2 regions of the Paenibacillus sp. J22R160 genome follow, and region 2 is predicted to be linked to the other one. Evidence: riboswitches for the same ligand, from Rfam matches in the RefSeq annotation. Region 2 holds a riboswitch; the other holds the start of a gene.
The links. A riboswitch is a leader RNA that binds a small molecule or an ion and turns the genes downstream of it on or off. The one in region 2 is predicted to bind thiamine pyrophosphate.
Positions count from the first base shown of each region.

Region 1: linked by a shared signal. The riboswitch ahead of AC58UW_RS17240 (ECF transporter S component) and the one ahead of AC58UW_RS16060 (thiamine phosphate synthase) in region 2 are both predicted to bind thiamine pyrophosphate.

Region 1 is NZ_JCAUAU010000007.1:86,669-102,546, reverse strand. Features, by position in the region: gene AC58UW_RS17295 (methyl-accepting chemotaxis protein) at 1-1,479, opposite strand, end outside; gene AC58UW_RS17290 (Ig-like domain-containing protein) at 1,748-4,339, shown strand; gene AC58UW_RS17285 (PH domain-containing protein) at 4,473-5,090, shown strand; gene AC58UW_RS17280 (hypothetical protein) at 5,193-5,582, shown strand; gene AC58UW_RS17275 (carbohydrate kinase) at 5,728-6,852, shown strand; gene AC58UW_RS17270 (pseudouridine-5'-phosphate glycosidase) at 6,849-7,760, shown strand; gene AC58UW_RS17265 (nitroreductase family protein) at 8,009-8,584, opposite strand; gene AC58UW_RS17260 (S-layer homology domain-containing protein) at 8,903-10,507, shown strand; gene AC58UW_RS17255 (YuzC family spore coat inner layer protein) at 10,661-11,146, shown strand; gene AC58UW_RS17250 (energy-coupling factor transporter transmembrane component T family protein) at 11,163-11,960, opposite strand; gene AC58UW_RS17245 (ABC transporter ATP-binding protein) at 11,951-13,450, opposite strand; gene AC58UW_RS17240 (ECF transporter S component) at 13,437-14,033, opposite strand; TPP riboswitch at 14,134-14,243, opposite strand; gene AC58UW_RS17235 (methyl-accepting chemotaxis protein) at 14,296-15,741, opposite strand.
Region 2 is NZ_JCAUAU010000006.1:154,852-170,729, forward strand. Features, by position in the region: gene thiE (thiamine phosphate synthase) at 1-30, opposite strand, end outside; gene thiD (bifunctional hydroxymethylpyrimidine kinase/phosphomethylpyrimidine kinase) at 27-899, opposite strand; gene AC58UW_RS16040 (hypothetical protein) at 1,743-1,871, opposite strand; gene AC58UW_RS16045 (thiazole synthase) at 2,288-3,055, opposite strand; gene thiS (sulfur carrier protein ThiS) at 3,062-3,259, opposite strand; gene thiO (glycine oxidase ThiO) at 3,249-4,436, opposite strand; gene AC58UW_RS16060 (thiamine phosphate synthase) at 4,420-5,064, opposite strand; TPP riboswitch at 5,208-5,306, opposite strand; gene AC58UW_RS16065 (bile acid:sodium symporter family protein) at 5,467-6,453, shown strand; gene AC58UW_RS16070 (FAD-dependent oxidoreductase) at 7,167-7,577, opposite strand; gene AC58UW_RS16075 (hypothetical protein) at 7,767-8,495, shown strand; gene AC58UW_RS16080 (YbjN domain-containing protein) at 9,060-9,581, opposite strand; gene AC58UW_RS16085 (eCIS core domain-containing protein) at 9,752-10,789, opposite strand; gene AC58UW_RS16090 (PP2C family protein-serine/threonine phosphatase) at 10,918-12,315, opposite strand; gene AC58UW_RS16095 (STAS domain-containing protein) at 12,361-12,696, opposite strand; gene AC58UW_RS16100 (ATP-binding protein) at 12,693-13,130, opposite strand; gene AC58UW_RS16105 (HEAT repeat domain-containing protein) at 13,168-15,878, opposite strand, start outside.

The sequences.
Region 1 (15,878 bases), on a different contig from region 2:
TTTCATCGACAATAGCGAATCATTCACTTGCTGCGAAGCGATCACACCGTCTTCCGTCAGCTTCATACCTTGACTCATTGCCATGTCCACATCCCCTGCTTTGCCCTCAATCTCATGCAGAAGACTTGCAATTTGTTTCGCCGCCTCATTCGTTTGTCCGGACAGTTTCTGTACCTCTCCCGCTACAATGCTGAATCCTTTGCCTGCATCCCCCGCTCTGGCAGCTTCAATAGCAGCATTCAGGGCCAACAAGTTAGTTTGCTTCGCAATCTCCGTGATAACGCGAATGATGGAGCTTATTTGGCCACAGCTGTAGCGCAGTTCGTTCGCAATGGTCCCTGCCGCCGAAACTTTATCGGAAACGAGCCCAATCCGTTCCCTCATTCTCTCAACAGCTTCCATTCCGGCTAATGATACATCTGCTGCCGATTCTGCCAGCTGCGCCATATCACGGCTGTCTCCGCTAATAGCAGCCATCTCCGATTTCACAACCTGAATGGTAAATAACGTCTCTGTAACAATCGCTACTTGCTCTTGGATGCCTTGCGACAAGGAGTCTGTTGAAACAGCAATCGTTTCCGCAGCCAGCTTGCTTTGCTCGGCATTGCTGGCGAACTGCTCAGCCTGCTGTGTGAGGACATGCGCCCCTTGCTGAACATTCCCGATGAATGCCCGCAAGCTGACTAGCATGGATTGGAACGAGCGTTGTAAATTGCCAACTTCATCATTCGAAACAACACGATCTAAAGACATAGAAAGATTACCTGCTTCCGCTTCGGCCATGAGCTTCTGCATAGCATGCAGCGGTCTGACAATGAGCCTAGACAGCCATCTGCCTATCACATAAAAGATGCCGATCGCGCAAATCGAGGACACAATCAATATCCAGATCAGACGCTGATATTGCTGATTACGCTCTTTGTTTAATGTCTCCGAGGTTTCCAGCCGGTCATTCAGCAAGCTCTCCACATAACCGTGGATGTCTTCCATCTTGCTTTTGATACGTGTTTTATAGTACTGATAAGCCTCTTGTGTCTTCCCTGATGCCGACAGAGCCTCCACTTTTTGCTGATCTTCCTCATAGGCAACTAATGCCGCCTTTAACTTAGACATCCATAATGTCCCTACGGGTTCCCCCTCCAGGGAAACTTCATAATCTTTCAATAACTGATTTGTTTTAACGCGAGTTTTGTTAATCTCATTATCCAAGACGTCCTTGTAGTGGCTGTCCGGCGTTAAGATATGTTCCAGGAGCCTATCATTCATGGTATGAACGTTGCTCTCCACTTCATTAATCCAAGTTGTTGGCAAATAATCGCTTTCGTACATTTTTTCCGCTTTTTTGTTGATATCACTGAGAAAAAAGAAGCTCGTCACCGTCAGGACGATGAGGAATACGACAGCCAACACATTCAACGCCAATATTTTCATGCTAATTTTTAAATTTCCAACGATGTTCATAAACCTGATCTTCTTCACTTTCTCATCTCCCCATGAGTAATCTGCTTTTAATATACAGGTCATTCAAAAAGTAAACAATAAACACGACTAAATTTTATTTATTTTATTTTAATTAATTGTTTTTTGTTGGTTTATGAAAAAAGAAGCTATATTTATCATCCCAAGGTTAAAATTCGGTAGATATTGTGACAGCTATTCATTTCGTCCCCTTAATATCCGATACTAAATAGGTTCCCAGTTTTTTATTCATAACTTATTACGGAACGATATCGGAGGGATTATTAACGTGAGGTTCAGACACAGCAAGTGGTTATCCTTGGTATTCATCTTCATTTTAGCCAGTCAATCTTTAGTCGCAGGAAACGCCTTTGCCGCTGATGAGATTTCCAAACTCGTCCTGAACAAGAATGAGCTTGCTTTGCAAGTTGGGGATACTGCGAATCTAACAGCAACCGCTATTTTCGTAAGTGGATCTACCGAGAATGCAACGGTCAAAACGGATTGGAATTCCGGCACAACAGATGTTGCTTCCGTCTATGCAGGTGTAGTGACCGCCAAAAAAGAAGGAAAAGCCGTTATTACCGCTACTTACATGGGTAAAACCGAAATCGTCAATGTCACGGTAAGCAAAAAAGTAAAATCGTTAACGACAGACAAACGCTCTCTCGAGCTGCGTCTTAATGCCACAGAACAGCTATTAATTACCGCCTATTACGATGACGGCACATCCGAGAATGTGACGAATAAAGCAGACTATACGGTCGATACAAGCTCCATCGTTACGGTTACCAACGGTTTGGTTAAGGGGCAAAATCCCGGAAGCGCAACGGTAACCGTCAAATATATGAATCAATCACTCACCCTGCCTGTCGATGTTGAGGTTGTTCGACGCATTGACGCTGAGAGCGCAAGCGTATCCTTGCTGCTGAACGGAACAGCTACTATTAAAATTATGGCTACTTATCCGAACGGCGACATTGCTGATGTCTCAGAGAAAGTTGTTTGGACAACAGATAAAGCCACTGTCGCTGACGCTATCAAAGGCAAGGTTACGGGCTATAGTGTGGGAACGGCCAACTTAACGGCAACTTACGGCACTAAATCTACGAAAATCACCGTTGACGTAGATAGCACCCTTAAACTTGAATTAGATAAGCAGAATATGCTTCTGAAAAAAAATACTACAGGTGAATTGAAGTTAACCGCTACATATGCCGATGGCAAAACGGAAGATATCACGGATCGCGCCGAGTGGGCGTCCAGTGACGAGGATATCGTCCAAGTTTCAAAAGGTAAGCTCTCTGCGATCGCGATCGGCGAAGCGAAAATTTATGCGAAATACGGGGATAAAGCCGTTGAGGCCAATGTAGACGTTGAAGTTCCGCGCCGATTGGTTGTAGATACGGATCTTGTTTCCTTGCAAACAGGACAAGAACAGCTCCTAGTCCTTCATGCTACGTATGCCGACGGCACAAGCGCAGAAGTTACACAAAGTGCTGAATGGAGCGTGGATGATGAGAATGTTGCTTTCGTCACCAAAGGAAAAATCACGACTTACAAAGCCGGTGTTGCGACAATAACGGCGAAATACGGTGGCAAAACAACGACCACCAAAGTGGAAGTCGATATCCCTACGGTCATCAAACCAACCAAAAAAACCGTTAATTTACAAATCGGCGGTTCCGATAAAATCGCATTGATGGCCTCTTTCAAAGACGGTCGCGAAGTCGATGTCACGAATAAAGCCGAGTGGACAAGCAGCTCCAAGGATGTTGCCGAAGCACGTAATGGTGAAATCTTCGGTCTTGCAACCGGCGCAGCGACTTTGACGGCGAAATATGGAACCCGCACAGCAGTCATTCAAGTATCTGTAGGCGTTCTGAAGAGCCTTAAGGTCAGCCAAGAAAAACTGATTTTGAAAAAAGGCGACTCGGTTACTTTGACAGCCGAAGCTCTTTATACAGATGAAACGAAGAAAGATGTTTCCTCCGACGTAATCTGGACCAGCAGCAATGTGAAATCCGCGACGGTTGACGGCGGAGTAGTGAAGGCTATCGCTTCTGGAGAAGCTACATTGACAGCTCAGCTAGACAACAAAACAGTGACTGTTCCCGTTCAAGTCGATATGGCAAGTGATCTTACTGCGAATGTAGCTAATCTAGTCTTTGACATGAATGAAACACGTACTATCGTTCTGACGGCTACGGACTCTTCGGGCGCACCGCATACTGTTACCAATGAGGCAGAGTGGAAAACAAGCAACAGCGCGATTGTGTTAGTTTCCAAAGGGGTTGTAACCCCGGTATCACGAGGGAAAGCAACCATCACAGCAACTTATGGCGGCAAAAACATTTCCATCCCAGTTGAAATCGGTGTAGTTGCAGGTCTCGTTGCAGATAAGACTTTCATCGTGACAAAACGAGGCGATCAAGTCCAAATCAAGTTGACCGCGACGCTGTCGAACGGCACAACCAAAGATGTCACGGAATCGGCGACATGGAAAGTAAGTTCCTATAAGCTGGGTACCGTTACAAATGGACTTTTCACACCTACAGCTTCAGGTAAAACGACGATCACAGGATCCTTCGGCGGCAAAATGGTCGCCATTCCAGTGGAAATCGACTCGTTGAAATATTTGAAAACCGATGTTGTCAAAGTCGAGCTCCAAGAAGGCAGCACAGCCAAAATTGAAGCTCTAGCCACATACACGGACGGATCCGAAGAGGATGTCACGAAGCCAGCTTTGTGGACATCGTCGAATATCATGATCGCGGATGTGAAAGACGGCATCATCAAAGCAACCGGCAAAGGAACTGCGAGAATTACGGTGACATATTCTAACATGAGAACAACGGTTCAAGTGACAGTTACCAAGTAAATAAAACAAAGGGCTCCTCAAGTAGATGCTTCTACTCAAAGGTAGCCCTTTTTTAAGTTATAACACTCGCCTGAATTCCATAATTTATACTATACTTATTAAGTAATTATTTGCTCAGGAGAGGATTGATATTATGTTCGGTAGAGTAGCAGCTGACATTCTGGGGTTAAGTGATGTAGGTTCAGTGATTAAGCCTGAAAATTACGATAAGGTAGATAGCGATGATTACGTTCTGCATGAGGATAACGAGAAGATTTTCTTTTTGATTAAATCCAAAACAGATGAATACTGTTTCACGAACCAAGCCTTAATTCATCTCGACGGCACAAGCGCCGTTAGCAAGAAACGTGTGCTGCACCGCTACCCTTACAGCAAATATGCTATTTCCCAAGTTTCCCTGGAAACAGCAGGCACGGTGGATCTCGATGTGGAGATTAAATTCGTGCTGGGTTCCGTCATTTTCTCGATTGATGTGCACAAAAAGCATGTTGAAGAACTGAAAGACCTGTATAAAGCTCTGATTAAGATTTCGGACATCACGCAGGAAAATGAGCATTTCCTTGACTATGCGAAGCAAAGCATCGAGCTCGCTTCCTCCACACTAAACCGTACGACGAAAACCGAGGGACAGAAGCTTTCCGAGGAATTCAAGCAGGTAAACCAAAATGCCTTCGACTGGCTCGTAAGCACGCATAAGCAGTATAAAGTGAAGGATTTCGGTTTCGTTTTTGAGAAATTCATTAATCAATAAAATTGTCCTAATTTATTGATACATAAGTTTTCGTTCATAGGGGAATATAACCATACCTGCATTTACAGACCACTATTCAAGAAGTGCTTGGAGGTATGGAACATGTTTCCCCGATTTATGAAACTAGCTTTAATTTCTTTTCTATGCATTACCGTCCTGCTTGGAGCGCATCAATACCGTAAGCATCCTCATAATCAGCAAGTGATCTCTAGCCCTGAAAGCTGGGAGGCGGCCAAGCAAGGTTCACCCACTTTTTATCAGACAAATCCATTCGGTATGCCTGGCGCAGATGCAAGGCTGCATATGACTACGGATATGAATCAACATGCCGCGGCATATGGACTTACACCGCCAACCTCGATGAAAGCTTTAATGGTTCAAACGCAGGAAGACGCTAAAAAAGGCTGGGGCGGATGGAGTTATGTCGGCCTGTTGGGACTGCTAGGGCTGCTGGGCATCCGAAGCCGTTCGGAGTCTTCGCATTCAGAATAAGCGATTAAAGGAGCACTGTTTCCGGTTTCGGGAAGCAGGCTCCTTTTCATTTTGCGAACGCATCGCAAACAATTGTTTTACTGTTGGACATTTGTCCGCTGCTATTATAAACTAAAGATAGTCAACGATCGAAAGGAGCCATTTCATGGATCGTGAACAGCAAATTCTAGCGCTCATTCGTCAAAATCCATTCATCTCCCAGCATGAAATGGCCAGCATCATCGGTATTTCAAGGTCGGCTGTCGCCGGCTACATCGCTGCCCTAACCAAGAAAGGGACGATCCGCGGGCGAGCTTATGTGACATCGGATGAGAGTACGGTCATGTGTATCGGCGGGGCGAACCTAGATAGCAAAGCGACTAGCAAGCAAGCCATTCGCCTGGCCTCTTCGAATCCAGTCACCGTGACAGAGTCCTGCGGCGGCGTTGCGCGCAATATCGCCCAGACGCTGGCGGGACTAGCTTGCGAGGCGGCGCTGGTCACGGTTGTTGGCGATGACAAAGCCGGCCAATGGGTGTTAGAAGAAACGCGGAAACGTGGCGTTGACGTCAGTCAAGCTATTGTACTCCAGGGTGAAAACACCGGGACGTACACGGCACTGCTCGACGCGACAGGCGAGATGTTTCTCGCTTTTGCAAATATGGACATCTACGATAAATGTACACCTGCCCTGCTCCGGGACAAATGGCCGCATGTGGCTTCTGCCAAGCTTATTATTGCAGATACGAATTTACCTGCTGAGACTCTTGGCGAACTGATTGATCGGTGCAGGGAAGAAAACCTCCCGTTATTTATCGATCCCGTATCTTCGGAAAAAGCCAAAAGGCTTCCGCAAGAGCTGCATGGGGTAACGGCGATTTTCCCCAATTTGGAGGAAGCTTGTCAGCTGGCAGGTATCGCGGCCGGCAACAACAGCAGCAACAGCAGCGATTACAGCATGATTGCAGGAGCAATCCGCGCACGCGGCGTCCGTCACGTCTTCCTAACGCTCGGCAGTCAAGGCGTGATGTATGCCGGCGAGGAAGGCGAGCGGCTTGTCCCGCCCCTTCCGACCAAAGTCGTGGAGGTCACGGGCGCAGGCGATGCTTTTGTCGCCGGTATTGCTTACGGGGTCATGCGGCAAGCCACCTATATGGAATCCTGCCTTTACGGACTCGCTGCTTCCCATATAACGCTGCAAACCGATCAATCTGTCGCAAGCGAGCTGACGGAAGAACGATTGCAACAAACCTTACTTCACCTGACCAAAGGAGACGAATCCCCCTTATGAATACAACTTACCTAACGTTTACTGATGAAGTTAAAGAGGCTTTGGCGAACAATAAACCAGTCGTGGCTTTAGAAACCACGATCATTTCTCACGGTATGCCTTACCCGCAAAACATAGAAATGGCCAAAAAGGTCGAACAAATCATCCGCGATCACGGTGCCGTTCCGGCTACAATTGGGATTATGGACGGTAAGATCAAGATCGGCTTGAACGAGCAGGAGCTCGAAGCTTTCGCAACGAATCCTCATGTGGAAAAAGTCAGCCGCCGCGACTTCCCCTACATCCTCTCGTCGGGCCAAATCGGCGCGACAACCGTCGCAGCCACAATGATCGGCGCTGCGCTGGCGGGCATTGAAGTGTTCGCTACCGGCGGCATTGGCGGCGTTCACCGAGAAGGCGAAGTGACGATGGACGTCTCCGCCGACTTGACTGAACTGGCGCAGACGAACGTTGCCGTTGTCTGCGCAGGCGTGAAGTCCATTCTCGATATTGGCCTTACGCTCGAATATTTGGAAACCCACGGCGTTCCCGTGGTTGGTTACAAGACGAGCGAGTTCCCGTCCTTCTACGCTCGCGAAAGCGGCTACGGCGTAGACTTCCGCCTCGATGAGGCAGCAGGCATCGCGGCCATGCTCCGCACGAAGTGGGAGCTGGGCCTTGTCGGCGGCGCCATCATCGCCAATCCGGTCCCTGCGGAATCCGCCATGGACCATGTCGAGATCGAAAGCTTCATCCAGCAGGCGCTTGCTGAAGCCAAAGATCAGAACGTGACCGGCAAGAAGGTCACGCCTTTCCTGCTAGCGCGCATCAAGCAGCTGACCGAAGGCCGCAGCCTGGAGACGAATATCGCGCTGGTGTACCACAATGCCGCAACCGCCGCGAAGGTCGCGGTTGCGCTAAAGAACTAAAAGACCTAACCCCTCCATTCCCAAGATAATTGTGGGAATGGAGGGGTTTCTACATGCAAAAAGTGCAGCAAATTCAGCCCGTGCCAGCGACTCAAGGCCAAATCATGTAAAACCTACATCTAATTCCGTCAAATCGCCCCGTGCAGGGCTTTAACCCGAAAATTTGATGTATGAATGACATGATTCCCTCTCAAGTCGCACAAACACGTGGAATTTGCTGCACTTTTTGCAGTTATTTTCAGCGAACGCTACTCGCTGACCCAAAGCGTTTTTCCCGCGAATGGGGTACGCGCTGCTTTCGGCGGAGCCATGTCCGGGTAGCCGAGATAGACGAAGCCGACAAGCTCCTCTTTCGCGCCGAGGCTGAAAGCTTCGCGCATCTTCGGATGATAGGTCGGCGCTCCCGTCCGCCAGATCGCTCCCAGACCAAGCGCGTGCGCGGTCAGGAGCATATTTTGGACAGCGGCATGTGCAGCTGCGTATTCTTCAATCTCCGGCACAACGGCTTGTGTCGAAGGTGTTATCGCCACGGCAATGACCACTGGGGCGCGAAATGCTTTTTTCGCCTGAGCGCCTTTCAGCACAGCCAACTCTTCCTCAGTCAATGCCGGATCGGCTTCAGACGCCGCTACCTCCGCATAGCCCTTCCCTAGCAGTCCGCGACCTTCACCTGTCATCACCCAAAACCTCCACGGTTCGGTATGGCCATGGTTTGGTGCCCAAGTGCCTGCTTCCAATATCTCTTCAATCAGCGCTTTGTCAACAGGGTCCTGTTTGACTTTCCCGATACTCCGGCGATTGCGGATTGCTTCTTTTATGTCCATGTTTCTCCCACTCCACTCTGTGAATTACACTTCATTTTATTCTTATTCTAAGTCTATTGTGACATGAAAGATTCTGCAACAGCAAACATACTGGTTGTTCAAAAATTTAAGGCAAGAAGCAACAAAGAAAGGACTCCTAACGAATGATGTTCGCCGAGCCCTCTTTAATATCCCTATTAGCACTCTACCACCTCAACTGCCAAGAATTTGACAATGACATGGGCTATCAGGCAAGCTATAGTTATAGCAACAGAACGACGCACGATTGCTTGCTAGATTCATAACTTCATATTGAATTTAAATCCTAGGAGGTACTACATGAAAAAACTAACAATGATCGCAACAGCTGCTATGGCTTTCTCTTTGTTCACTTCCGCTGCGCTAACTCACCCTGCTTCTGCTGCTGGCAAAACTAGTGCTGATTTCACCGACTTGGCTACGATCGACGCTTCATTAAAAGCCAAAATCGATGCTATGCTGGCGTCCGATATATTCGAAGGCGTATCCGACAACACGTTCGGCATCACGCAAAATATGACTCGTGCACAATTTGCAAAAGTAGCAACGCTCATTTATGACATTAAAGTAGATACTTCAGTTAAGGTGTCCAGCTTTACTGACGTTCATGCAGATGATTCCGCTAACGGTTGGGCAATTCCTTACATCGAAGCTGCGAAAAAAGCCGGCCTTATTGACGGTGTTACCGATACAACTTTCGTCCCTGGTGACTCCGTAACTGCAGGTCAGCTCGACACCTTGCTTCTTAAAGGATTAGGTAAAAAAGTGTCCGTAACAGGTACACCTTGGTATACGGATGCCGTGAAACAGGCAACAGAGCTAGGTATTCATCCTTCTGGAAAATCCGGAGATCAAGCAGCTAACCGCGCTGACCTCGTTCAAAGCTCTTACGCGGCGCAGCAAGCTTTTGACAACCAAACACTCATTTCGATTACAAAAGTTCAAGCTTCATCCGACAATAAACAAGTCACAGTTTCTCTGAATAAAAAAGTGGACACAACCAAAGCAACATTCACACTAAAAAATGCCACTACTACAGTTCCAGCAAAAACGACATGGTCGGCAGATGGCCTTACAGCTACCATTGTTGTTGACGCTGCGCTTCCAGCAGGAGATTACACCGTAACACTTGGCGGACTAGACGCTTCTACGATTAAAACGGCATCTGGAAGCTTCAGCGTAGCTGCAACTGACACTGGCAATATTTCAATTGTTGGCAATTACACGTTGGCTTCCGTAATCGATAGCGGATTAACAAGTACGGCAACAGGTTCGATCAATCAGGCAACTGCTGAAGATCCAACACTAAGCAAATTTGCTAAAGAAATTAAAATTCAAGTTAAAGACGCTAGCGGTGACATTATAGCTATGCCAGGTATTGTAAAATCTGTGTTCTCTTCTAACACTAGCGTTGCGAAAGTTGCCGTTTCAGATGACCATCACGCATACGTAATCGGAAACAAGGCAGGAACAGCAGATATCAGTGTAACTGTTCAAATTGGTAACGACGATCCCAAACAACTGCACGTAACGGTGACTGTTACTAGCGACGCTGTTAATGCAACAGAAATTAAAGCAGGCGAAACTTCCATTAGTAAAGAAATGAAGGATGATAACGGCGTTGCCAAAGCTGTGATTAATCCATTTATCGATATGGATCTTTCCCTGACAGACAATTATGGCATCACATATGAAAATACGGAGATTGCGGATTATAACTTTGCGCTGGGCACACTTTTTATTACCAACGATGTACAAGGTAATGGAACTGACCCTGTAGGTACTGTAAAGGTAGATGCTGACGGTAAAATTCAAGTTGAAGGTAATGTAGCATCTTTTGAAGTAACGGCTGTAACTCCATCCGGCCAAAAAGCAACAAGCTTCGTTACTTTGACGCGCAAATAATTATATCAACAGACGAAAGGGCTGCCCTAAGTAGTTAATCTACTTGAGGGTGGCCCTTTTTGCGTCCAATGCCGCTGATGCACCAACGTGCCTATTCCACATATATTGCTAAAGCGCACGCAAGCTCAATTCTCAAGTAAAGGGGCCCGTCCCATGTACAACTACCCTGTTTATTACTTTCATCAACAGCTTTTATATCCTCATTCCACGACTGTTTCTCCTGCTTCCCCTTATCAGCGACCTTATGGCCACTATGAGCATCTTGATCTTGATCAGTCGGAAGTTTGGGCAGGTTGGGAGCAGCATTACCCCAATTTATATTCGAATACGAACATCCCCCGTGATTATCCAAACGTCGATTCTAAAATGCTTTCCAACTCGGTTGCGTCTTCTCAGCATCTGCTTAAGGACGCTTCACTCGTCATTCAAAAGCTGGCTGAACCGGCCATCGCTCGCGAGTTAATGACGCATGCCCAGCAGGGAAATCAAAAAGAAGTGGATCGTATTGTCCACTCCTTCGGCTGCAAATCGGTTGTTGTGACCAGTTACTCACCAAGCTCCATTAAGTTTACTATTGATCCCCAAACGAATGACATACCTTGCTGCGAGGTTACATTGTCGCTCAAATGGGGGCAATAGCTTAGTCCACTTCCGTCTACCGGACGTCAAGAGCATCCCAAATCGGCCATGCCGTCCCCACCCAATGCGCGAATACAACAAGTAGAAACCAGTAAACCAGATAATAAATATCTAATTTGGAGTAGCTGGATTGATAGTAATAGGTTCGTTTGGTGTGACTAGAAAAACGTTTCGCTTCCATGGCCACGGCTGTTCGGTGAGCGCGGCGGATGCTCTGCGCAAGGAGCGGAATAGCATACATGCGCATTGTCGTATACCAACCTGTCAGCCAGTTGCGTCTCCGCTTCCTGCCCCGCACCTTAAGCGCATACCGCAGCGTTTGGAATTCCTCCAGCATAAGCGGCAGCATACGCAGAGCGGCAAGGAAGCTGTAGGCGTACTTCGGCGCCACCTTCCATTGCTGCATCAGCGTATAAAACAGGGCAACCGGCCGCGTCGTCAAGCTGAATAGCAAGCCGACTGCCGCGACCTGCAGGCCCCGGAAGCCCAGATGCAGACCGCGGTAGAAGCTTTCTTCCGTGATTCGGATGAACCCGAGGCGAAACCACTCCGTCTCTCCATTGCCGAACATCATCATTCCCGCCGCAGAGGAGAGAAAGATGAGCAGGAACGGCGAAGCATACAGCAGCAGACGCCGCAGCGGCTGGCCTGAATATACGAACAGCGGCACCAGCGCGCCCGCTGTTAAATACATCATTGTATTCAGATTATGCGTGAATACAACAAGAACAAACAGAAGCAGCGACAGGACAAGCTTCACTCCCGGATTGACCCGATGCAGCCAAGTTTCACGGTACGTGAACGTTATTTGCATACCATCGGCGCTCCTTCCTTGGCGTGTGCTGCGAAAGTCGCAGACTGTTCCTTCACACAGCCGGCTTCAACCTGCCAAACGCGCGTGGCGCAGCGTTTGACGATCTCCTCATCGTGCGTCACCATCACGATGACTGTCCCGCCTGCGCGCAGCCGTTCCAGCTGCCCCAGCATGCGCATCGTACCGCGTGCGTCGAGCCCGAAGGTGGGCTCATCCAGCAGCAGGATACGAGGGCTGCGAACCGTCGCAGAAGCTACGCTTAAGCGGCGCTTCTGGCCCATCGAGAGCTGGAACGGGTGCCGCTTGCGCAGCGCGAGCAGATCGTACTGCCGCAGCAGCTCCTCCAGAGCGGCCTGCTGCGTGTCCTTCCCCTCCTCCGTCTCCGGCAAGGAGTAGAGCAGCTCTTCCTCCACTGAATTCGTCACGAATTGGAATTCGGGGTTCTGGAACACAAAGCCGACTTGCTCAGCGAGATGTTCGATTTGGCTGCCCTTCACTCCCTCGATCCAGCAGCTGCCCTTGGTTGGGATAAGCCTCATAATGGCGAGTAGGAGCGAGCTTTTGCCAGCGCCGTTAGCACCGGTGATCGTGATCCAGTCACCTGGATAAACGCTCAAGTTATCCACAGAGGTCTTGATCTCTCCGCCGCGAAACCCGGTAAAATCGCGAAAGGACATGATCGGCTGCCGATTTCCTGCATCAGCGTCCACAACCGCATTACTCCTGCTTAAGCGTCCCATGTGACTGTCGTCCCAGACGCCAGGATACCAAATGCCATAGTCGGCAAGCTGCTTTTTGTAGCTTTCAAAGACGACTTGTGGTGAGCCGTCAGCCAGTATCTCGCCATCTGGAGAGAGGACAATCAGACGATCGATGAGATCGAGAATACCACTGATTTTATGCTCGACAATGATTAAGGTCATGTCAGCGCCAATGGACCGGATCGTCTCCCAAACAAGCCCAGTCCCCCCTTCATCCAATAACGCCGTAGGCTCATCTAGAAAAAGCACTTCCGGCTCCAAAGCGAGGACGCTTGCAATCGCCAACCGCTGCTTCATCCCCTGCGACAGTTGGCTGATTAAGGTATGAGCATCTTCTAACTGCAACCCCACCATCCTCAGATAATGCGCGATGCGAACCGGCATTTCCTCACGGGGGACCTGTCTATTTTCCAATACGAAAGCAATCTCCTCATCCACATACGGCATGCAGAACTGAGCATCCGGGTCTTGAAACACATACCCCCAGCGGCTTGGCGTGAGAAGCTTATCCGCCTTAAGCGGAATCTCGATAATATTGGGGACGATCCCGCTCAGCACTTGCAGCAGCGTCGATTTGCCGCAGCCGCTTGGCCCGAGCAGCAGCACCTTTTCCCCCGGCATCACGGAAAAGGATACCCCTTGAAATAACAGGGGAGCCTCGTCACCGGGGTATTTTAAGCGCAGATTGGTAACGCCGATTCTTCGTTCATTCGCTTTACCCCAGTGCATCGTAATCTTTCTTCGAAACGGGACGAACCAAGTTAAGTACCCCAGTGCGAGCCAATGCCTTAGCCAAATAAAAGGCGAATATGCCAGCGATAATAGCAGAACCAACGAGTCGAAGCCCAATAAATAAGCAAAAATTCCAGAATGATAGCTGATCAATGTAGCCATAGTATTTATCTATGGGCAGGGAAAGTGCTGCGGATGCGAGGGACGCTAGAACGGTTACACTCACATTAGTCCGACGATACAGGAAAAGCGCGAAAATCAGCTCTGCGCCAAGTCCTTGAAGAATGCCGTACACAAGTGTCGATGCCCCCCATGTTCCTCCAAAAAGCGCTTCAATCGTCGCGGCTGCAACTTCCGCCAATAATGCGACTCCTGGCTTCCGAATTACGAGAAAAGCAAATGTGGCCGCCATGAACCACATACCGTAGCTTAACTGCTCGGCGTGCAGACCGATCGGTTTTATCAACTCATATATCGGACCCCATATGCGATAAATCACCCCAAATACCGCTGCGATCACGATCGTGACCAATATATCCGTCAATTTTAATCCTTTTGCTCCTGTTTCTTTTTGTGCCATCTCTTCTTCCCACTCCTTTTTCTTGGATACAATTTGTCAAATGAGATAGGCGAACACGACAAAAAAAGCCTACCGGGATGCGGCAGGCATAAAATTAGTGCAGAAAGGCACTCCAATTCTCTACGCTGGCATTACCCAGATCAGATTAACGGTCAGTGGCATAGGGCCACTATCTCAGCCTGACTTCATCAAGCACCCGTGTTGCTATTCATTTGGCTTAACTGTATCGGATTAACCGATATTTGGCAATGCCTTTGCGAAATTATTTTTCAATCAAAAGCTTTAAATCCAGCGTTAATCCGTACAACTGGCGGATGCTCTCTACAATATCCTCCACCCGTTTCTGCTGTACTTCCGCGCTAGCTAGCACTTGCTGCACAGAAGCAGCGGACTCTTCGGTTATCGCTGCGACAGATGTCATTTCCTCGGCAACCTTCTGGGACGACAATTGTAATTGCTGATTCATGCGCTGCAAATTCTCTGCTTGCTCCATAACTTCAGCTGTATTCGTATGAATGACCTCGAATAATTGTTCAACGCTTTCCGCTGATTTTTTGCCCGATTCTACCGCTATTTTACCGATGGCCACTTTCTCGACAGCTGTTTCCACCTTTTGTTGAATGGAGCCCAGAATCTCTGAAATATCCGTCGAAGCTACGTGTGCGTTCATCGCAAGCTTCCGAATTTCACCAGCAACCACTGCAAAACCTTTACCATGTTCCCCAGCTCTTGCAGCCTCGATGGAAGCATTGAGCGATAGAAGATTCGTTTGATTAGCGATATCAGCGATCGTTGTCACGATATTTCCAATTTTCACATTTTCTTCGTTTACTTCATTCATGATGTTCGACGTTTCCGATACGATCACGGTTATATCCTTGATTTTATGCGTCAGATCTTCCATTTGACTCTTGCCTTCATTCGTCATGCGGGCTGTATCCCGAGATCTGCTGCTCATTGTGTCCGATGCGGAAGAGGTCATCTCTACGGTCTCATTCACTTCTTGGATTGCCGTTGTGATGTCTGTAATGGAAGTTGCTTGAGATTCAATACCGATGGAAATCTCTTGAAAAGCCGCGACGACTTCTTCTGTGATTCTGCCAGTAACGGATGCATTTTCATGAAGCGTATTACTAGAAGTTCCCAGCGCTTCTGTTGTCGTGCGTACCCCTGTCAGAACCTCTTCCGTCTTCATGCGTGACACCTCGGACTCCCGAGCGCTCTGGGCTACACGGCTCAATAGTCTACTCCCGATCTGACCTTGACCAATAAGCGTAATAATTGTGAGCACATAAAAAGCATTGAGTGCAATATAGTCAATTGGACCTGACAATGTGGAGCAGAAATAGTTCAAATTAATGATTCCGAGCACACCATTGAGCAGCATCGGCCTATAATCCATATACAAGGAGGTGAGCGCTAAACTTAAATATAAGATAAGCATGCCAGACAAAGCGGTACTATGCGCCATAAAGAAATAGGAGATCACATTAAGGCCTATCGCAATGATATACTTCGTGTATTTGATCCCGATTTTTTTCCAGATAAGAAACGTGCATATTACCGCGATAGGCGCTCCGAAAGCCAGTAGGGTCGTCACTACTCCCATCGATCTATAGGAAGCCCCCATTCCTAACACCAAACATGCCCACAATAGCTTTACCATCAAGCCGTTTCTTTTATGTAATTCTAGCATCTGTGCTGTCATTTGGTCGCTCCTCCTTTTATTCTACAAAAATAGACATTTTATTACATGATTCAACATTACCATGGGAAAATCCTCCTTTTCTCATGATGAAAACGGGATCTTTACAAAAAATTTGACTTCTTGTCTCTATCGAAACT
Region 2 (15,878 bases):
CAGCTCTTTGCGTAGTTGTTCGCTATTCATCGCGTCCCTCCAGCATAAACATCAAGGCTCACAATGACGGTGTTAGAGGCAGAAGCAGCGCTCTCCTGCCTTTGCCCGCGTTGGTACGCCCAATGGTTCGTAGGCCCATGACCGCTTCCAATATTCAGCGGTTCGGCTATAGCTGCTTGGATGAAATTTTTGGCCAAACGTAAAGATTCTGAAGCTGGCAGACCCTGCGCAAGCCCTGATGTGATAGCCGCGGCAAACGTGCAGCCGGTACCGTGCGTATGCGGTGTATGTAGCCGGCGGGAAGAAAACTCTGTGAACGACTTCCCGTCATAAAACAGGTCCGTAGCATACAGCGTATCCGCTTCATGTCCGCCTTTGATCATCACATGCCGACAGCCGTATGCATGGATTATTCTTGCTGCTTGCTGACGCGACTCGCTATCCGTGATCGATATTCCGCTAAGCGCCTCCGCTTCCGGAATGTTCGGTGTGACCACGTCAGCCAGCGGCAGCAGGTACTCAAGCATGGCGTCAATCGCCTCTTGCTGAAGCAAAGAGGCGCCGCCTTTGGCAATCATGACGGGATCGACGACGACTCGTTCCCATTTGTAGCTTTTTATCGCCGCAGCTACGATTTGGATAATTTCAGAGGAGAACAGCATCCCGGTTTTGAGCGCATCCGGGCGCAAATCAACTCCGATGGACGCTAGCTGCTGCTCTACCGCCTGGGCGCTCATCGGATACACGCCTTGAACGCCAAGTGTGTTCTGCGCGGTCACAGCAGTAATCACCGACATGCCGTAGACGCCCAGCTCTTGGAACGTCTTTAAATCAGCCTGAATTCCTGCTCCCCCTCCGCTATCGGAGCCCGCGATCGTCAACGCTTTATAAATGGACATTTTGGCCTGGCTCCCCCTTTCGAATGGTTAAAAACTTAAGTCCCTAAGCTCCTTGCGGCTGAGATGGCCTTTTCCGTCCGCTCGTTGGCGGCAGCGCCGGTTTTCCAGCCCGAGATCGCCTTTTCGGCTCTCTCGTGCGAGCTTATTCGCCCGTTACTCGCCGCCTTGCGGCTGAGACGGCACTTTCCGTCCGCTCGTTGGCGGCAGCGCCGGTCTTCCAGCACGAGACGGCATTTTCGGCTCTCTCGTGCGAGCTTATTCGCCCGTTAAACGCCGCTTGCGGCTGATACGGCATTTTCGGCTCTCTCGTGCGAGCTTATTCGCCCGTTACTCGCCGCCTTGCGGCTGAGACGGCCTTTTTCGACCGCTCGTTGGCGGCAGCGCCGGTTTTCCAGCACGAGGCGGCCTCTTCGGCTCTCTCGAGCGAGCTTATTCGCTCGTTACTCGCCGCCTTGCGGCTGAGACGGCACTTTCCGTCCGCTCGTTGGCCGCAGCGCCGGTTTTTCAGCACGAGGCGGCATTTTCGGCTCTCTCGAGCGAGCTTATTCGCTCGTTACTCGCCGCCTTACGGCTGAGACGGCCTCTTCCGTCCGCTCGTTGGCGGCAGCGCCGGTTTTCCAGCACGAGACGGCATTTTCGGCTCTCTCGTGCGAGCTTATTCGCCCGTTACTCGCCGCCTTGCGGCTGATACGGCCTTTTTCGACCGCTCGTTGGCGGCAGCGCCGGTTTTCCAGCACGAGGCGGCCTCTTCGGCTCTCTCGAGCGAGCTTATTCGCTCGTTACTCGCCGCCTTACGGCTGAGACGGCACTTTCCGTCCGCTCGTTGGCCGCAGCGCCGGTTTTTCAGCACGAGGCGGCATTTTCGGCTCTCTCGTGCGAGCTTATTCGCCCGTTAAACGCCGCTTGCGGCTGAGACGGCATTTTCCGTCCGCTCGTTGGCCGCAGCGCCGGTTTTCCAGCACGAGACGGCATTTTCGGCTCTCTCGTGCGAGCTTATTCGCCCGTTACTCGCCGCCTTGCGGCTGAGACGGCCTTTACCGTCCACTCGTTGGCGGCAGCGCCGGTTTTCCAGCACGAGACGGCATTTTCGGCTCTCTCGTGCGAGCTTATTCGCCCGTTACTCGCCGCCTTGCGGCTGAGACGGCATTTTTCGACCGCTCATTGGCGGCAGCGCCGGTTTTCCAGCACGAGACGGCATTTTCGGCTCTCTCGTGCGAGCTTATTCGCCCGTTACTCGCCGCCTTGCGGCTGAGACGGCACTTTCCGTCCGCTCGTTGGCCGCAGCGCCGGTTTTTCAGCACGAGGCGGCATTTTCGGCTCTCTCGAGCGAGCTTATTCGCTCGTTACTCGCCGCCTTACGGCTGAGACGGCCTCTTCCGCCCCCATCCCTAAACCCGGCTAAAACCATCCATCGGGCTGCTTGCCGAAGCATAACGCTTCTTCGGAATTCGGCCTGCCTCGAAGCCAGCGCGTCCCGCTTCAATCGCGAGCTTCATGGCGTAAGCCATTTTAACCGGATCCATAGCACCCGATACCGCTGTATTCAGCAGCACGCCATCTGCACCCATCTCCATTGCAAGCGCAGCATCCGAAGGAGCGCCAATGCCAGCATCGACGATGACTGGCACCGTAGCTTGCTCAATAATGAAGCTCAAGTTGAGCGGATTGATAATGCCTTGCCCTGTGCCAATTGGTGAAGCTCCCGGCATGATGGCATGCACCCCGAGCGCTTGCAGGCGTTTAGCCAATAGCACGTCATCCGACGTATATGGCAGCACGATGAAGCCCTCTTCCAGCAGCATCTCAGATGCTTTTAATGTTTCGACGGGGTCAGGCAGCAGCGTCATCTCATCTCCAATGACTTCGACCTTAATCATGTCGCAAAGCCCGGATGCCTTCGCCAATTTGGCGATGCGCACCGCTTCCTCCGCTGTTTTGGCCCCTGCCGTGTTCGGCAGCAGCGTGAAGTTCGACACATCCAGCATGGATAAGAAATTCGGCTGGCTCGCCTCAAAAATGTTCATCCGCCGCACCGCAAACGTCAAAATCTGCGATTCACTCACATCAACAGCCTGTTTCTGAATATCAAAATTAGGGAATTTGCCTGTGCCTAACAATAATCTCGAGCGAAACTCATATGGTCCGATTTTTATCATGGTTAATTATCCCCCTCCAACAAAATGAACGATTTCAATTTTATGTCCTTCTAATAATTCTGTTTTCACGTGATCTTCTTTTTGTAAAATGTTGTGATTATGCTCGACGACGAGCATTTTCTCTTGCAGCTCAAAATGTACAAGCAGTTCATCAATCGTCCGAATCGTATCCGGCACCTCGACGCTTTGACCGTTAATGTGCAGCTTCAATCCTGTGCAGCTCCTCTCCTATTCGTTGCACGCCTTCCACCCGCTTGGATGCTCCCGACAGATCTGGGCTAAAAGCAGGCAGATTAGCTTGCAAGGCACCTAAGTCCTCGCCTGACACAAGCTGAGATATGACCTTCCCCGTGACTGGGCTGAGCAAAATACCATTGCGGTAATGCCCGAAGGCCGCAAATAATCCCTCGTACATCGGGACTTTGCCGATGTACGGCATGCCGTCTGGCGTCTGCGGGCGCAGGCCCGACCATGCTTTCTCCCACTCGGCTTCGCCGATTGCGGGCATTAATTGCTTCGCTCTCGCCATCAGCTCTGCCAGTCCTGCCAGCGACACCTTGCGGTCGTAGCTGCTGGGCACAACCGTCGCGCCGACGAGCAGCCGTCCTCCCGCTTTGGGGACAATATAGCACCCTGGCGTGAACAGGGTCTTCTGCAACTCACGCTTCTCGGTGAGAACTGAGAAGCACTCCCCCTTCACGGGATACACCGGCAGGTCGATCCCGCTGCCAGCCAGGAGCTGACCGCTCCACGTCCCGGCCGCCACAACCACCTGGGCGCTATACAGCGGTCCCTCGCTCGTCATGACGCCGATGATGCGATCGCGCTCCGTCAGCAGCCCTTGAACTTGGGCGAATTCCTGCAGCTTCGCCCCGAGCACCCGCGCTGCCTGCGCGAAGGCCGCCGCCAGCTGCGGCGCCTCCACCTGCCCATCCTTCGGCAGGTACAAAGCTCCGCGCGTCGCCCTGCTCAGCGCGGGTTCGAGCTCTGCGGCTGCAGCTGCGCTCAGCCACTCCGCTCTTTCGCCCGCTGCGCGTTGGAGTTTCTCCCTCGCGCGCAGCTCCTGTTCCTGAGCGTCGCTGAGCGCGACGTTCAAGAGCCCTTCACGGACGAGGCCGATGTCGATGCCCGTGAGGCTTTGCAGTTCCCCGCTCAGTTCGGGGAACATCGCTCTGCTATGCCGGGCCCACTGGAACAGGGGCCCTGTGTCCTCCATCTCGGACTGCGCTCCGAGCATGCCGGCTGCGGCAGCCGAGGCCTCCGTCCCTAGTCTGCTGCGCTCCAGCAGCGTGACGGACTGGCCTCGCTTCGCCAAGTGATAGGCGATGGATGCGCCTATCACGCCTCCGCCAACGATGATAACGTCACTCGTATGCTTCATATCTCTCACCTCTAATTTCTTCTAGCTGCAATTCTCGGAGATAAGCTTTTACCGTTTCCACAGGGTCTGCCGCCTCCCAAATGCCGCTCATCACCGCGATGCCGGATGCTCCCGCTGCAAGGACAGACTTTACTCTTTCAGGTGTCATGCCACCAATTGCGATGACCGGAATCGTGACCTGCTCGGCAACATGCCGTAGTTGTTCAAGCCCTCTTGGCCCAACCCCCAACTTTGAGTTCGTTGCAAAAATATGGCCATACATGATGTAATCCGCCCCCTCCCGCTCGCGTTTTACGGCTTCCTCAGCGCTATGTACGGAGACTCCCGTTCGATGCACACTTTGGCAGCTCTCTCTTATCTCCAGCAGCTGTGGAGAGTTTTCGGGAAGGTGCAAACCTCCAAGCCCGGCAGCGGCTGCCATCCATGGATATCCGTTGATACAAAGGATTTGCGCAGGTACGCCTTTTTCCAATAAATACTGTACGCCCATAAAAACTTCATCCATCGGCTTCGTTTTCTCGCGAATATGAATGGCCCTGACATAAGGATGAATCTGGGTAGCAATCGCCGCCATATCCTTCCATGCCAATTTGCCGTTCGATATCACATGCAGCTCGCACTCGGACATTGAGGTCCGCCTCCTCACTTTGAACCGCTGTATCAATAGGCCCAGGCACCCTTCAGCGCCAATCAAGACGCAAAAAAACCACTTTTCCAGAGAAAAGTGGTTGTAGGTTGCCCGCATAATAATCATGCATAAATGAGGCGCCAAAAGTCCGGTTTCCACTTTCCTCCGCTGGTATGACCCAGTTCAGGTTCAAAGGGTTCAGATTGCTCTGTCTCAGCCTTGCGGCGCCCCTAGGGATACATTCGTATTCATTTGTTCATTATCATAACACGGTATCCAGTCGTTGGAAATAGAAATTTCCATCCCATCTTATCCTAGTCACCCTAACTTATTGCTCTTATAATAGGGAGAACGCGAACCTCGGCCCTTATTCCCCATTGTCAGGAAGGATGAACACCCTAGATGCTATCTCAATTGAATCGTCAACTAGAAAAAATTATGCCGCTCATCACGCCGGTCAGCGTACTTATCGGTGTTTGGCTTGGCAGTCATTTATCCAGCTTTACCTTCTTATCGCCTTGGCTGTTTGCTTTTATGACGTTTTCGGGCAGCATTAGCTCCAGCTTCAAGGAATTTGTTAAAGTTATCGTTCAGCCTCTACCTCTTATTACTACACTGCTTATTCTGCATGTTGGCATGCCGCTGCTTGCGTTTGGGCTCGGGCACGCTGTTTACAGCCATGAATCGTTAACCATCACTGGCCTCATTCTCGCAGCAGCCATTCCAACAGGAATTACAAGCTTCGTGTGGGTCGCCATTTATCGTGGAAATATCGTGCTCACGCTCTCCATTATTCTCATGGATACCGTTCTTTCACCGTTTGTTGTCCCTTATACACTCTCTGCGCTGGTCGGCACGAAAGTCCACATGGACACTTTGGCCATGATGAAAGGTCTGTTCTTCATGATCGTCGTCCCCTCCATTCTAGGTATGCTGCTTAACCAATGGACAAAAGGAAGAGTTAAGGAGCAATGGAGCGGTCGTCTAGGCCCTTTTTCGAAAATATGCATGGGCATCGTTGTCGCTATTAACAGCTCCGTTATCGCGCCATACTTGCGAGATTTTAATGCCAAGCTGCTTGGTTTGGCTGGGTTTGTACTAGCCCTCGCTTCCCTGGGCTACATCCTGGGATGGATCGTCGCGAAGTTGCTGAAGTGGGAGCAGGACGTCGTCGTAGCACTTACTTTTAATAGTGGCATGCGAAATATTAGTGCCGGCGCCGTGCTCGCTGTAGCGTACTTCCCGCCTCCGGTAGCGATTCCTGTTGTGCTCGGAATGCTGTTCCAGCAGTCGCTAGCGTCGTTATTTGGTTTTCTTTTGAACAGAAAATATGCCCTGAAAAATGATAGGCAGCCTAATCTAACTGCGAGTCGTGCCAAACAAGTTTAATGGAGGGGCTCCGTGTGCAGCTTCTCTTTTAAATTTGGAAATAAAAGGAACTTTTTACTCACACTTCAGTCTAATATTCTGGAGGTGATCGCATGTCATTGTTTAATAAACAGACTCATTTTCGAACAATTCTCAGTAGTTATCTCAAAAGTCCTCTGATCTGGTTCTGCATTGTAACAGGAATATTAATTGTGCCCCTTCTAGGCTACCTAGTACTTTGGCTATTAGTACTTGGAGAGTAACCACATGCCATTACGGAAGCAAGAGTTTGCCTATATTCAGTTGATGAATTTGATCCTCTGTTAAACCACTCAGCTTATTTTTGGCCGTCACACCATTCAAGGTAATTCCATACGTTATTTTTTAAATATTCATGCATATCTTTTTGTGTTAATTTACTTAAATCCCTCTCTCCTTTTAAATGCCCAAGTAGGATCCCTATGACTTCAGCAGCTAAAGAGGTATTAGCTTGAATGCGCGCACTGCCATAGGCGACAGATGAGGTCCCACGTTTTTACCTGCTAAAATGACGTTGGCAAACCCTTTGGGAATAAAAGAACGTAGTGGCATACCATATTTGTCGGGGTCCCCACTATGTTGTCCCCAAGTGTGACTTGCTGTTCCTTGAAGATAATTGGATATCCTCCGATACTCACGTTGTCCCAGAACATGCTGCCGCCCATCAGGTCCGATGCCTGCAATACATACTCCGTTTATATAGAGATGCCAGATTCAAATGGTATCCCCTTAATGAGTGAATTGAAATACTGCTCAAATTCATTTGCTTTTCTGATCTCACCACTTTTATAGCGATTAAAAAGCTCTTTTACTCTTCCCTGAAGCAAGGAATGATTTTGGTCATCAACCGGTTCATCCAGAAACTGCATCTGCCCTTGAATGAGCTGTCCTCCAGGTTGCTCTCTGGGATCTAGAATGGTCACCGACACCCCTTCGTCGATAGCCGCTCTGGCCAGATAAACGCCTTCTATTTCCGATCCAATCACAACAACATGGGTTGCTTGGTGTTTTTCTTTTTCCACTTGAGCTTTCTGCTGATCACAAGCAGCTATAAATAATAAACAGGTAAAAAGCAAACTGATTTCTAAGCCTTGATACTTTCTCATCGCTTCCTCCACATACAAATAATGGATATTCAACAATTTGACGATACCCCTGCTTTAAAGTTCAATCGCATTACACTCAGCCATCTTTAAGCTAACTTTTATCTACAATTCAGCTTCCCTTCTCTTTTTTTTCATAATTGGGCCGTACAATGAGGGAGAAGATCAAGGATAGGAGTGGTACATAAACATATGAAAATGAAACAAATAGCCGGCTTATGCATCCTTATTCCCGCATTGCTCAGCGGCTGCGGCAATCAAGCTTCCCCTCAGCAAGCAGCGGCGAGTACAGCTCAGCCTGGGCAGTCTTCGCAGCAGAACGCGCAGTCTACAGCCGATGGGAAGCAGGGCCAGAATCGGCCTGCCATGAGTCAGGCGCAGAGACAATTGTTCACCACCTTCCAAACGCTTCTCATGATGGACAAGGCTGAAGGACTTGCAATCACCAAGGAGCAGGCTCAAGTCATGCTGCCTGTTGCGCAGGATATCGAATCCAAAGCTGAGCTCAGCGACGACAACAAAACCAAGTTGTTCGAAAAGCTGACGGATGCTCAGAAGAAGTTCATCGACGACTCCGCGAACCGGATGGCTAATCGGGGGAATGGCGGCGGGAATGGACCAGGAGGAGCTAACGGCGGAAATCAAGGTGATGGCACGCGCGGGAATGGCGGCGGACAAAAAGGTGGAAAACCAGACGCCTCAGCATCGGCTTCACCGAATGCAGCAGCTTCACCCTCGGCTTCACCGAATGCAGCAGCGGGTTCAGACGGCACAGACACTGGGAAGCAGCCTCGCGAGAACGGCGGTAAAGCAGGCGGCAACCGTCCTGCCGGTGGCAACGGCAATGGCTTTGGCAATGGCGGGCAAATGAAAGATCCGGCCAAACAGCTTGTTGAGCTCTTGCAGGAGAGAGTGAAATAAAGCAACAAGTCTGCTTTAGAGGACTTCAGAGCCTGTCGATGCATGGATGACTGTTTTGGATAGATGGAAAAACTACCGTTAATCTTCTTAGCTTATTGGCTGGGAGCGAAATAGCGGTAGAATCTCCAGCTAATGGCCCCCTAGCTGGGTGAAAATGCGCTAGTTTGGCGAAATTAGCGGTAGAATATCCATTTAATTGGACAAAAATGGAATAATCCAAGGAAATAGCAGGAGTAATCGGCGTTAATTATGCATATCCCAGTTCTACCCTACCAGTTGCCCGGTTCCCAAGGGTGCTCCAACCAGCCATGCCGTTAATTAACCAAGAGGCCATCTTTTGGCGAGTAACAGGTAAATGGAACTATGATCTGCTATATCCCTATTTTCCGGCTAAATGGTCCGTCCAACGGGCAAATAACGCCCTGTAGTTCCGCCTAAGCTTGGAATAGGGCGATTTCGCACAAATAGCGGCCCCCAGTTCCCTTAAACTGGATCACACGAAAAAAGGGCTTCCCATCAGTAGATTCATCTACATTTGGGAAAAGCCCTTTTCGTCGTTCCTATTTAACCTCTAAGTGCCTGAACAACCTGCTCGGCATTAGCCTCACCGCTGGCTACCAGCTCGACATGATCGGCAAACATATCGCACATATAAACGAACAAGCTCAAAATTTCCAGCACTTCTTCGCTGTCAAAAGAGCGCCCAGCCGAAACACTGTACACATAGCGGTAATGCAGCTCATTATGCTCATTAATGCCATAATGGCCAATCGGCAATCGCGTATTGATTTCAAGCAGTACTGCAGCAACCTCATCGCGCTTTCCTTGTTCGAGGTGAAAAGGAAGCGTACTGTATATTTGCAGCAGCTGGATCGCAGCGATCTCTTCGTCATTTAAAGGTAAAAAGCTAAAGTGCAGAAAGCGTTCCCGCTCTTTTTTATCCTCTTGAAAACCCGCCATCAACACGTGAAGCGGAATCGCTTCTGATTTCTCCAACAAATTGGTGGCAAGACCTGTCTCATCCAAAATCTCTTTTAAAAGCCCTAACTGCGCGAAATGACGCGCGTGTACATGGTCTGGCAGCATATGTGTCCGCCCTCCTGCTATTCGTTTAATCTGATCATTCTTAACTTTCTCAAGTACAAATATACCTGCTCCCAAAGCTTCTGCGGTGCACCGAATTAGTTAGGCTCACTCCTGCATGCGAAAAAGCAACAGGCGACATTATTATCCCTGTTGCTCATAAGGAGATTCTCTTATTTGCCGCCTCGCTGTTGAATGACATGTGTTAACTCATGCCCAAGCAGCTCCTGGCCTTGATGCGAATCGGGGTTATACCGACCTTCTCGGAAAAAGATATCATTCCCTGTCGCAAATGCCTCCGCACCTAACGAAGCATTAAGCTTCGACGACTCGGAATCATGATGGATGTTAACATTACTGAAATCCGCGTTAAAAGCTGATTCCATCTTTGCTTGAATTTGCGCATCCATCTTACTGCCGCTGCCTTGCTTGGATTTAATCTGCGACTCAATGGAAGCCCCTGCCTCAAACGCTTCGCCGTCGGAAGACTTCATCTGCAGCTCTTCCTCCTCAGACTCCCCGCCTTCGCTCCGCTGAATCGTCTCCGAGGACGGCTTCATCTGCAGCTCTTCCTCCTCAGACTCCCCGCCTTCGCTCCGCTGAATCGTCTCCGAGGACGGCTTCATCTGCAGCTCTTCCTCCTCGGACTCTCCACCCTCGCTCCGCTGAATCGTCTCCGAGGAAGACTTCATCTGCAGCTCTTCCTCCTCGGACTCTCCGCCTTCGCTCCGCTGAATCGCCTCCGAGGACGGCTTCATCTGCAATTCTTCCTCCTCCGACTCCCCGCCTTCGCTCCGCTGAATCGTCTCCGAGGAAGACTTCATCTGCAGCTCTTCCTCCTCGGACTCTCCGCCTTCGCTCCGCTGAATCGCCTCCGAGGACGGCTTCATCTGCAGCTCTTCCTCTTCGGACTCTCCGCCTTCGCTTCGCTGAACATCAGCTGACGCCCCGCTGTTTTCTGAGGCAGCTATCTTGTCCGCCACTTCTTTGCCAACTTGATCAGCCTCTTGTTCATAGGCATCTCCAGCGGGTCCAACCGTCAACTTCGTCTGTACAGACAGCATGCTGCCTACCGCTTTGTTGCCCATGGCCCGTTGTATATTCATGAGGTCTGCTCCCGCAGACTGCCCTTGTGCATGGCTTTTGTTGCGAGGATGATTGTGCAGGGAAGTATCTGGCTGCCTGTTGATACGCGATAGATGCATTGGCATATGAACCCTCCTAGAATGGTAGTACTGAGTAAAATGCCATCAATCGACGGCTTGCGCCCCATCATTATCCGTGTCTGAGCGCATGATGTCATCTAATTTCACTATATCATACCTGTGGATCTTTGAGGTTACATTTTGTTTGGTTTTCGATCTACGATGAGCACGGCAATATCATCCGATTGGATAGCACCATTTGCGAAGCGGTCGACATCCTGGGTCATTCGTTCCAATAGCTGCGTCGGCTGGCTGGACAATTCCCTTTTTAAAAGTTCATGAAGACGTAAGAAGCCATATTGCTCCTGCCTTCGGTCCTCGGCTTCCGTAATACCATCCGTATACATAATAAGGCGGTCACCCCGGTCAAGCGTCATTTCGTTATCTGCATAAAACATGTCATCCATGACACCAAGCGGAAGCCCCTTTCTCCCCTTCAGCTGCTCCACATCTCCGTTCTCACGGACTACGTATGGCGGACAATGGCCGCCGTCGCTGTACTGCAAACGCCCCGTGCATACATCAAGCACACCGCAGAAAATCGTTGCAAACATCGTAGAATCGTCCTTATATAGCTCTTGATTAACGGCGGTAAGCAACTCTCCCGGCGACATGTCCGGCGACATTTTACCCTTGAGCAGAGTCATCGTAACCGCCATAAACAACGCTGCAGGAATTCCTTTATCCGATACGTCTCCTAAAACGAAAAACAGCTTATCTTCACCAAGTCGAAAATAATCATAGAAATCCCCGCCAACCTCACGCGCCGGACGAATATAGGCCTGCGCTTCTGCCGTAATCTCATTCGCTTCGCCGAGATCTGACCCTGAACTTCTGGTCATGTACAAGCCTTGGCGTGGCAAGAAGCCCATTTGAATGTCCGTTGCGATGCGCAGCTCGCTTTCCATTCGTTCCTTGGCGGCTGTCGTCTTCTCCAGCACATCGTAGAGCATAGCATTCTCCAAAGATGCCGCGATCGGAGATGCAATGGACTCTAGAAGATGCAAGTCACGGTCGGTAAAATGCACATCATCGCGCTTATTCAGCACCTGCAGGACGCCGATAATTTTACCTTTGCTAGCAAGCGGCACGCAAAGCATGCTGCGAGTCGGGTAATCGACACGCCTCGCAACCTTGGAGGACCAGCGTTCGTCCTGCGCCGCATCGTCGATTTTGACCGATTGACCGGTCTGGGCCACCCAGCCGGCGATGCCTTCGCCGATTTTGAGGCGAATCTCGCGGACTTCATCGCCCTTTTCACCAAGCGCAAGGTCGAAAAACAGCTCTCCCTTTTCCTCGTCAACCAAGATGACGGAAGACGCTTCTGCATTCATGATGCGGGAGGAGGTCTCCATGATTTTGATCAGCAAATCCTGCTTCTGAATCGTCGAATTCACTTCCAAGCTGACATCGAACAGCTGCATCGTCCGCTGAAGCTCCAGCTCAGCCGTCTTGCGCCTTCGCTCGCTGAGCTGCCATACGATACCAATCACCAAACAGACAAGAAGAAGAACACCTGCGACGATATTCATCAAATGCGCCTCCCCAGCTCTTGGACCAATCCTTTGTTTATTGGGCTAAGAAATGGCATGGATCGCATCTGCTTCCTTGTCATAAATCGAAAAAATGGAGCTAAACCCTGACATGTCGAAGACCTCTTTGACATTCTCATTCATACGCGCAAGCGCCAGCTTGCCTTGAATGACCTTGATCATTTTGGCTGCGGACAACAAGCTTCTAAGTCCTGCAGAGCTAACATACTCAAGTCCTTGCAGATCAAATACAAACTTGCCCTTCCCCTGCTCGACCAGCTTTGCGAAAGCTGCTTCCAAGCTCGTTGACGTATTTGCATCCAACCTGCCATTTAGGCTCAACAGGACGATATCCCCCTGTATGTTCTCAGTAATATTCATGATATTCCCTCCTCCTGAACTCGCCGTTTTGTCATCATCAGTACATTTTCTTCATTCAAACGCTCATAGCGGATATCATCCACTACTTGTCTCACGAAGTGAATGCCAAGACCGCCGATCCCACGCTCGTCCATACTAAGATCAACCCTGGGGCTTGCCTTGAGCAGTGGATTAAAGGGCACTCCGTGATCTGTCAGGCAAAGCTCCCAGCCATCTGCAGCAGCCCCAATGTCGATACGGATCGTATGCATAGAGCGTTCTTCCGGGGGATGCCCGTAGAGAATGATGTTTGTTACAAGCTCGTCGCAGACCAAATTCAGTTGGAATAACGTCTGATCATCCAAACCCATCGCTGGGGCCAGACCTTTTAAGAATGCGCCTAGCCGCTCAAGCTCCTTCAGATCATTGCTTAACACGATGGTCTCTACTGACACGTTCATCCCACCCTCTCTGCTCAACTATCTAGCTAGCCTACGCCATTTTCAATAGCATATTTTCCAGCAAACGGACGCGTGCACTTGATGCATGCAGCAGCCCGATGCCGATCTCCGGATACAATCTCACCAGTCGGGAGAGACTTTCACCTTGCAGCGCAAGCACACGCACTTCATCGAAAATGGCCTGCGCCGTAATCGAGGATGGCGATCCGTCCAGAGCTGTCGTTTCCCCGAATGCTTGTTTAGGTCCCAGAACACCAATCGTTCCTGTCTCGCCTACACCCGTCTCATTGCTTAGCTCAACGTTGCCCTCAATGATTAAATACATTGCTGAATTACTTTGCCCCCGGCGCAGTAAATAGGTCAAGTCTTCATGGACTTCTTCCGTCGCAATACTAGCGATTAAACCCAGTTCGTCCACCGACAAGTCAGCGAATAAAGATACCTGCTTGAGAAAAATAACTTTATCCAGCATAGTCAAAAACTTGCGCTCTTCTCTCATCCCATCACGCTCCAGTGAACTTAATGCGTAAACCGCAATATCCTTCAGCCAATCGTCCGACCACCTTGCAGCTTCTTGTAATAACACAAGCGGCTCGGTCATCGCCGTATCGCTGCCAGCTGTTCCTTGCTTCAATAGCTCCAGCAGCGCCAAAGCCAATTTGCGATCGCCTAATCCCTCGGCCAGCACCTCAAGCGCATTCTCGCGGACTTCTTCGCTCTCGTCCTTGGTTGCTTCGCGCAGCGTCGCCACAATACGTTCGTCAACGAACTTGGCCATGACGGCCCATGCTCCGCCGACAAGCGCATTATGCAGCTCAGCGCACCGCTGATTCGCAAGCTCCGCTAACCCCTTCATGCCAAGCTGCAGCAAGGCTTCCGGCAATGCGCGTTCTTGCGTAGAAGCGAGCATGCGATTTACGCAAGGTTCAACGAGCTGCGTTCTCAGGTTATTTTCATCGAGCAGCTCAGCAAGGGCTGTAACGGCTGCGTTCCAAATAAAAGGATTCGCATGGTTTACACTGTCGATCAGGGCTGGCAAAGCTGTATCGCCCATATCTACCAAAGCCTGAAGAATGGCTTTGCGCAGCTCCTGGTCCGCAAGCGGCACCATGCTCAGAAGAATCTTAATTGCCTCCACATGACGAAGCTTACCCAGACAAGCTGCTGCAGCTACTTTAACCGCAGGCCGATGATCCTCGAGCAGCGACAGCACCCAAGCGGAATAGGCATCCAGCTTCAAATCCGCTACGGTATGGCAGCCATAGACAGCCCATTCGCCGCCGTTATCGAGCATTTTGATAATCGCCTCGTCACAGGCCTGATAGCTTTCCTCGCTTTCGAGCGCGTAAAGCGCCTTAACCCCTTCATGTACAACCTTTGGATGGTTATCCAGCAGCTTGACGCGAATGAAGAAGTGCGACTGACTTCTAAGATGCGTTGCTTTTGAAATCAGTTTAACGCTTTCTGCTCGCACCTCCGGGTCTTCGTCCTCAAGAAAGGACGCAACCTGTACAAGGTCTTGAATTGTAGCACTTTGGAGATTCATCGCACGCAGCACAGCAATGCGGATTCGCGAGCTTTCTTCCCCAATCATCCCGATCAGATGTGGCAGGAACGCGGAATCCTTTGCCTTGCCTATGACTTCGAGCGCCAGCTCCCGCACGTAATCGTTCGGATGCTTCAAGTAGCCCAGCATGGCGGACAGCGCTTTGGAGCTGCGGATGCCCCCGATAAAAGACTCCGCAATATCAGACAAATCGGCGTGAAGCGATTGCACACTTTTGACCAGCTCACGGATGTACAAATGTCTGCCATACCAAGCGACAAATACGAGAATAACTGCTAAACCTACGCCTAACCAAGCAAGCAGAGAAAGCTGAATCAGACCGAAGGATTGAAGTAACGACAGCAATGAGCCGATTAGAATCCCGCCTGAGGCTGCGACCCCCTGAGCAAAATAACGGTAGCCGTCCCGTTTGGAGATGGGCATCATTTTGAAAAAAAGCTGATAACAAGGCTCTGCAATGTAATACAGCAAGATATAGAAGACGGCATAGGAGCCCGAAACCAGCGCCAGTCCAAGAGACTGATTGATAAATAAAGCCGTCAGCCCGAATCCGCCGAAGAACAGCACAGTAATGGCGAGCAGCATATTGCTTGCTCCTAGCCAATTCATTAAGCGCGTAGACACTGTTTGCAGCAAAAGGCAGAACGTAAATTGGATAGCCGTAATTAAGCCGTAATAAGAGGTTAAATCGCCCTCTAGTGGAAACTTGGCTTCCGCCGCGGTAAAGTACTGATACTCGATCATGAAATACACGGCCGGCATCAATGTCATTAACGCAACAGCACACAGTAAGAACGGGCTGCGCAGCATCTGCTTCGCATAGTAGCCGGCTGGCAGTTGCTTTTCTTCTTGTGCATGACCCATTCCGCTCTGGTTTTTCAGTCGCAGGTCTTCTTTTAACGTTAAAGGCACCAAGTAACGCGACAGCGCCTTACGAAAAAAGACAAAGCCGAACACCATCAACACCGGAGCGAGCGCATAGACGGCCTCTGTTCCGAGCAGCTTGCCGATTTGATGAGCGATCAAGCCGGCGGTAATCCCGCCTGTCGTCGTGGAAGCGATGAACACTGGCATCAATCTTTTGGCTTGCTGAGTAGGGCATAAGTCAAAGGCTGTACTCCATAAAAGCAGCGTCAGCTGCCTGACAACAAAGTTGGAGGAAAGGAACAAAATGG